One region of the Streptomyces sp. NPDC001515 genome, then DNA from elsewhere that is predicted to be linked to it. Evidence: riboswitches for the same ligand, from Rfam matches in the RefSeq annotation. Region 1 holds a riboswitch; the other holds the start of a gene.
What was found. Region 1 has a riboswitch for glycine ahead of gcvP (aminomethyl-transferring glycine dehydrogenase). Riboswitches for the same ligand answer to the same signal wherever they lie in the genome.
Positions count from the first base shown of each region.

Region 2: another riboswitch for glycine. It lies ahead of gcvT (glycine cleavage system aminomethyltransferase GcvT); the one in region 1 lies ahead of gcvP (aminomethyl-transferring glycine dehydrogenase).

Region 1 covers NZ_JBSFHN010000068.1:9,545-12,967, forward strand. Annotated here, with positions in the region: gene ACWCXC_RS37035 (DNA polymerase IV) at 1-791, shown strand, start outside; gene ACWCXC_RS37040 (PRC-barrel domain-containing protein) at 716-1,084, opposite strand; glycine riboswitch at 1,198-1,295, shown strand; gene gcvP (aminomethyl-transferring glycine dehydrogenase) at 1,489-3,423, shown strand, end outside.
Region 2 covers NZ_JBSFHN010000015.1:92,758-96,180, reverse strand. Annotated here, with positions in the region: gene ACWCXC_RS17730 (enhanced serine sensitivity protein SseB) at 15-785, opposite strand; gene ACWCXC_RS17725 (AAA family ATPase) at 904-1,590, opposite strand; glycine riboswitch at 1,760-1,851, shown strand; gene gcvT (glycine cleavage system aminomethyltransferase GcvT) at 1,994-3,109, shown strand; gene gcvH (glycine cleavage system protein GcvH) at 3,212-3,423, shown strand, end outside.

The DNA of each region.
Region 1 (3,423 bases):
ACCGGCCCGTCGTCGCCGAACGGGACGCCAAGTCGGTTTCCGTCGAGGACACCTTCGACGCGGATCTGCACGACCGGGTCCGGATCAGGACCGAGGTCGAACGGCTCGCCGACCGCTGCGTCCACCGGCTGAAGGGCGCGGGGCGCTCGGGACGCACGGTGGTACTGAAGGTGCGGCGCTACGACTTCTCCACGCTGACCCGCTCCGAGACGCTCCGGGGGCCCACCGACGACCCCACGGTGGTCAGGGAGGCCGCGGCGAGGCTCCTGGAGGGCGTGGACACCACCGGGGGCGTACGGCTGCTCGGCGTCGGGGTCACCGGACTGGCGGACTTCACCCAGGAAGACCTCTTCGCGCAGGCGGCCGGAGAGCGCGCGGCGGCCGCCGAGGCCGCAGCCGGGGCCGCGGCGGCCGAGGCTGCCGGGGCGCACGGGCCCGAGGGCGCCCCGGGGGACGCCGGGGACGGCCGTCGCGGCCCGGAGGGTGGGGAGCCGGAGGAGAGCGCCGAGCAGCGGGCCGCGCGGCGCTGGCCGGCCGGCCACGACGTGCACCACGAGGAGTACGGACACGGCTGGGTGCAGGGGAGCGGGGTCGGCCGGGTCACGGTGCGCTTCGAGGAACCGGAATCGGAGCCGGGCCGGGTGCGGACGTTCCGGATCGACGACCCGCAGCTGCGCCCGGCCGAACCGCTGCCGCTCGTGAGCGATCCGGCGGACTACTCCTCGTGGCCGGCCAGCCTGCCGAAGTCGCGGTCGGGGCCGCCCGCGTCGGGCGCCGAGTCCAGACCGTAGTGGCGGTAGAGCTGGAGCTCCTGCTCCGGCGAGAGGTGCCGGCCCACCCCGAAGTCGGGGGCGTCCTTGATCAGGGCGCGGTCGAAGGGGACGCGCAGCGTGTCGTCGACCAGCTCGCTGGGTTCCAGAGGGACGAAGGCGTCCCGGCTGAACAGCCCGGTGCGGACGGCCGCCCACTCCGGCACACCGGTGGCGTCGTCGAGGTACACCTCGTCCACCGTTCCGATCTTGGTGCCCTTGCGGTCGAACGCCTTGCGGCCGATCAGGCTGCGCGGATCGATGTCGGTCTGCACGGTCCCTCCCACTGGTCGTGGCTGCTCCACAGGCACTACAGAAGTCCACAATCGTGGTCTCGGCCACTCGGGAAGGGAGCCGGGAACCCCGCTGGTAGGCTTGAGACGGCTGCTGACCCCGTGCGGGAGAGTCCTCCGGAAGCCCTCCGGAGGGCGCCGAAGGAGCAAATCCTCCCCGGAATCTCTCAGGCCCCCGTACCGCACGGACGAGGTCACTCTGGAAAGCAGGGCGGGTTCCGTACGGCTTCGGCCGCGCCGGGCCCCTCCCTCACCGACGGTGAAAACCGGTGCGCCCCGCAGGCACCGGTGAAGCTCTCAGGTTGAGATGACAGAGGGGGAGGCCGTTCGGGCACCCCGCGCCGTGGTGCCCCTCGCAGGTCGTGACAGACCAGGAGGCCTCCATCATGACCCCCCGTCGCCCTTCGCTCGCCCAGCTGGAACAGGGAATCCCGTTCGAGCAGCGCCACATCGGTCCCGATGCCGAGGCCCAGGCGAAGATGCTCGCCCAGGTCGGTTACGGCTCGCTCGACGAGCTGACCGCGGCCGCGGTGCCCGACGTGATCAAGAGCGCCGAGGCGCTGGCCCTGCCGGACGCCCGCACCGAGGCCGAGGTCCTGGCCGAGCTGCGCGCCCTCGCGGACCGCAACCAGGTGCTGGCCCCCATGATCGGGCTCGGCTACTACGGCACCTTCACCCCGCCGGTGATCCTCCGCAACGTGATGGAGAACCCCGCCTGGTACACCGCGTACACGCCGTACCAGCCCGAGATCTCGCAGGGCCGCCTCGAAGCCCTCCTGAACTTCCAGACGATGGTCGCCGACCTCACCGGGCTGCCCACCTCCGGCGCCTCGCTGCTGGACGAGGGCACCGCCGCCGCCGAGGCCATGGCGCTGGCCCGGCGCGTCGGCAAGGTCAAGCAGGGCGTCTTCCTGGTCGACGCCGACACCCTGCCGCAGTCCGTGGCCGTCATCCGGACCCGCGCCGAGCCCACGGGTGTCGAGGTCGTCGTCGCGGACCTCAGCGACGGGATCCCCGCCGACGTCGCCGAGCGAGGCGTCTTCGGCGTCCTCCTGCAGTACCCCGGCGCCTCCGGAGCCGTACGCGATCTGCGCCCCCTCATCGAGCGGGCCCACGAGCTGGGCGCGATCGTCACCGTGGCCGCCGACCTGCTGGCGCTCACCCTGCTCACCTCGCCCGGCGAGCTGGGCGCGGACATCGCCGTCGGCACCACGCAGCGCTTCGGCGTCCCGATGGGCTTCGGCGGACCGCACGCCGGCTACATGGCCGTCCGCGAGAAGTTCGCCCGCAGCCTTCCGGGCCGCCTCGTCGGCGTCTCCGTGGACGCGGACGGCAACAAGGCCTACCGGCTGGCGCTCCAGACCCGTGAGCAGCACATCCGCCGCGAGAAGGCCACCAGCAACATCTGCACCGCGCAGGTGCTGCTCGCGGTCATGGCCGGCATGTACGCCGTCTACCACGGCCCCGACGGGCTGCGCACCATCGCACGGCGCACCCACCGCTACGCCGCGATCCTGGCCCAGGGCCTGCGCGACGGCGGCGTCGAGGTGGTCGGTGACGCCCACTTCGACACGCTCACCGTCCGCGTCCCGGGCGGGGCCGCCGCGGTCGTCGAGGGCGCCCGAGCCCGCGGGGTGAACCTGCGCCTCGTCGACGCCGACACCGTCTCCCTCGCCTGCGACGAGACCACCACCCGCGCGCTGGTCGAGTCCGTCTGGGCCGCCTTCGGCGTCGAGGCGGACATCGAGGCGCTGGACGCCACGACCGCCGACGCGCTGCCCGAGGGGCTGCTGCGCGACGACCCGGTCCTGACCCACCCGGTCTTCCACCAGCACCGCTCCGAGACCGCGATGCTGCGCTACCTGCGCCGCCTCGCCGACAAGGACTACGCGCTGGACCGCGGCATGATCCCGCTCGGCTCCTGCACCATGAAGCTGAACGCGACGGCCGAGATGGAGTCCATCACCTGGCCCGAGTTCGGCGCGCTGCACCCGTTCGCCCCGGCCGAGCAGGCGGAGGGCTTCCTGACGCTCATCCACGAGCTGGAGGAGCGCCTGGCCGAGGTCACCGGTTACGACGCGGTCTCCCTCCAGCCCAACGCGGGTTCGCAGGGCGAGTTCGCCGGGCTGCTCGCCGTCCGCGCGTACCACCGCGCCAACGGTGACGAGAACCGGACCGTCTGCCTGATCCCGTCCTCCGCCCACGGCACCAACGCCGCGAGCGCCGTGATGGCCGGGATGAAGGTCGTCGTGGTGAAGACCGCCGACGACGGCGAGGTCGACGTCGAGGACCTGCGCGCCAAGATCGCGCAGCACCGCGAC
Region 2 (3,423 bases), on a different contig from region 1:
CCGCCGGTCAGGCCCTACGCGTCGGCGCGTTGGTAGAAGGGGCGCACCCGGGCGCGCATCCAGTCGGCGACCGGGTCCTGGGCGACGTCGAGCAGGACCAGATTGACCGGCCAGGGAACCTCGACCCGGCCCAGTGCGCGGCCCAGGGCGTCCATGGGGGCGTTGCGTCCGGCCCCGTCCCAGGTGGAGAACTCGACGCCGACGAAGAGGACCGGGTCGCCGCCCTCGATGCTGGCCAGGGCGCGGCGGGCGGAGCGCACGACGCCGCTCTCCTGGAACTCCCCGGCCGCCGCGGCGAGGAAGTCGACGGGCTCCTCCTGCCAGTCCGGTTCGAACAGCCGGACCCGGCCGCCGGCGGCGGGTCCGTCGAGCGCGGTGCGCCCGGCCCGGCAGAGTTCGGCCACGGCGGGCGGGGGCAGCGGCATGCCGACGACGCCGCCCGGATTGACGGCGATGCCCAGCTGCGGGGGCAGTCCACGGGCGAAGTCGCGGGCGGGGGCCACGGTGAACGACATGTGCGGGCCGACGCAGGTGAGGAACTGCTGCTCGGAGCTGAAGACCGGGACGTAGGGCGCGCCCTCGATCTCCAGCGTGGGCAGGTCGAGGGCGCCGGAGTCCGGTCCGCCGCCATTGGGCAGCGGCACCCAGACCTGGCTGCGCCCGAGCACCTCGACCAGCCGGCCGCCCGCCTCCGGGCTGCCGAGCGAGGCGCCCAGCACCTCTTCGAGCTCGTTGGCCGGCCATCCGCCCTGCGAATCGGGCCGGGCCGGTGCCGGAATGTCCACTGTGTCCCTCTCTCACCCCGTGCCGCCGGGTACGCACTCTCTCGCGGCTAGAGATTATCGCCGTACGGCCGGATCCGGATCCCGGCGGCGGACCGTCCAGCACTCGGACGGTCCGCGGTCACTCCGCGGTCTGTGCGTCTGCGAAGGAGATCCGGGTCAGCAGGTCCGCCGCCCCCCGGTCGAGCAGGACCGCCGAGGCGCAGCCGCGCGGCAGCAGACCCGAGGCGGTCTCCCGCAGCAGCCGCCCCACGGCCCTGCGGTGGCGGGCGAAGGCGTAGCCGGAGACGCCCCGGCCGCGGTCGTGCTGGCCCCGCCGGGCCGTCTCCTCGGTGACGTCCAGCAGCACCAGGTGCAGGGTCCGGCCGCGCCGTCGCGCATGGCGGGCCAGCAGGGTCCGCACCCAGGACTGGGTGCCGCAGTCGTGGACCACGACGGAGACGCCGGAGCGCAGCACGCGCCAGAGCCCCCAGTAGTGGGCGACGCGGACCAGCGGGCGGTAGAGGGCGTACGGACATAAGGCGGGCAGCCGGGCCGCCCAGCGGTCCCGGGTGTCCTGGGAGTCGACCGCGCGGACCTCGACCGTGCGCGCGATGAGCGTGGACTTCCCGCTGCCGGGCAGCCCGGAGACCACCACCACGTCGCCCGCCGCGAAGTGCAGGGCGCGCGGGCCGCGCCCGGCACGGGCCCGCAGGTCCCGGACGACGGGCGCGCGCGGACCCACCGCCTCCCTGGCCGGAGCGCCCGGCTGGGCGGGAAGCGCGTCGCCCGCGACCCCCGCGGTCGTCGCGTACCGCTGCGATGTCATCGCCCTCCCCCTGTCGGCCGACCCTCACCTGCCCATGAAGTGTAAAGAAAAGGTAATGCGGCACAACCGTCCGACCCGCCGGAACCCCCGCGGAGCCGCTTCCGGTCCCCGCACCCCACTCTCCCGCACCCCGTGCGATGATGACCGGGTCAACTGCATAAAGGCCGCTCGAATCCGCGCGGGAGAGTCCCGGCCCGAGCCGGGCGCCGAAGGAGCAAGTTCCTCCCTTGAATCTCTCAGGCCCCGTACCGCGTGGATGAGGCAGATCTGAAAAGCGGGCCGCCCGGCGGCCCCACCCAAGGTGCAAGCCGAACCCCCTCGGGGGCTCTCGGCGAACCTCTCAGGTTCCGATGACAGATGGGGAGGGATCGTCCTCGCCGTCATGCCCTGGGAGCCTTCATCCATGAGCACCGCCCCCCGCCTCACCGCCCTCGATGCCCTGCATCGTTCGCTGGGCGCCACCATGACCGACTTCGCCGGCTGGGACATGCCGCTGCGCTACGCCAGTGAGCGCGACGAGCACAACGCCGTCCGCACGAAGGCCGGGCTCTTCGACCTCTCCCACATGGGCGAGATCACGGTCACCGGCCCCCAGGCCGTCGACCTGCTGAACTACGCGCTCGTCGGCAACATCGGCACCGTCTCCACGGGCCGCGCCCGCTACACGATGATCTGCGCCGAGGACGGCGGCATCCTGGACGACCTGATCGTCTACCGGCTCGGCGAGACCGCGTACATGGTCGTCGCCAACGCCGGCAACGCCCAGCTGGTGCTCGACACCCTCACCGAGCGCGCCGCCGGTTTCGACGCCGAGGTGCGCGACGACCGCGACGCGTACGCGCTGCTCGCCGTCCAGGGGCCCGAGTCCCCCGCCATCCTGGCCTCGCTCACCGACGCCGACCTGGACGGGCTGAAGTACTACGCCGGGCTGCCCGGCACGGTCGCCGGGGTGCCCGCGCTGATCGCCCGCACCGGCTACACCGGCGAGGACGGCTTCGAGCTGTTCGTCGCGCCGGAGCACGCCGAGGAGCTGTGGAAGGCCCTCACCGAGGCCGGTGCCTCGCGCGGCCTGATCCCGTGCGGGCTCTCCTGCCGCGACACGCTGCGCCTGGAGGCCGGCATGCCGCTGTACGGGCACGAGCTGACCACCGCGCTGACCCCGTTCGACGCCGGTCTCGGCCGGGTCGTGAAGTTCGAGAAGGAGGGCGACTTCGTCGGCCGCAAGGCGCTGGAGGCCGCCGCCGGACGCGCCGAGACCGCGCCGCCGCGCAAGCTCGTCGGCCTGGTCGCCGAGGGCCGGCGGGTCCCGCGCGCCGGGTTCTCCGTCGTCGCGAACGGTGAGGTCGTCGGCGAGGTCACCTCGGGCGCCCCCTCCCCCACCCTGGGCAAGCCGATCGCCATGGCGTACGTCGACGCGGCGTACGCCGAGCCGGGCACCGAGGGCGTCGCCGTCGACATCCGGGGCAGCCACGAGCCGTACGAGGTCGTGGCGCTGCCGTTCTACAAGCGGCGCGCGTAGCACCGTGGGGCGCAGGACCCCCGCGCGACGTGACGCAGTCCTGTCTCACACCGTAAGACCACCGTCCATCAGCACTCCCCCGCGTACAGGAGAATTCAGGTCATGAGCAACCCCCAGCAGCTGCGGTACAGCAAGGAGCACGAGTGGCTGTCGGCCGTCGAGGACGGTGTGGCGACGATCGGCATCACCGAGTACGCCGCCAACGCGCTCGGCGACGTCGTCTACGCCCAGCTCCCCGCGGTCGGTGACACGGTGACCGCGGGCGAGACCTGCGGCGAGCTGGAGTCGACCAAGTCCGTCAGCGACCTGTACTC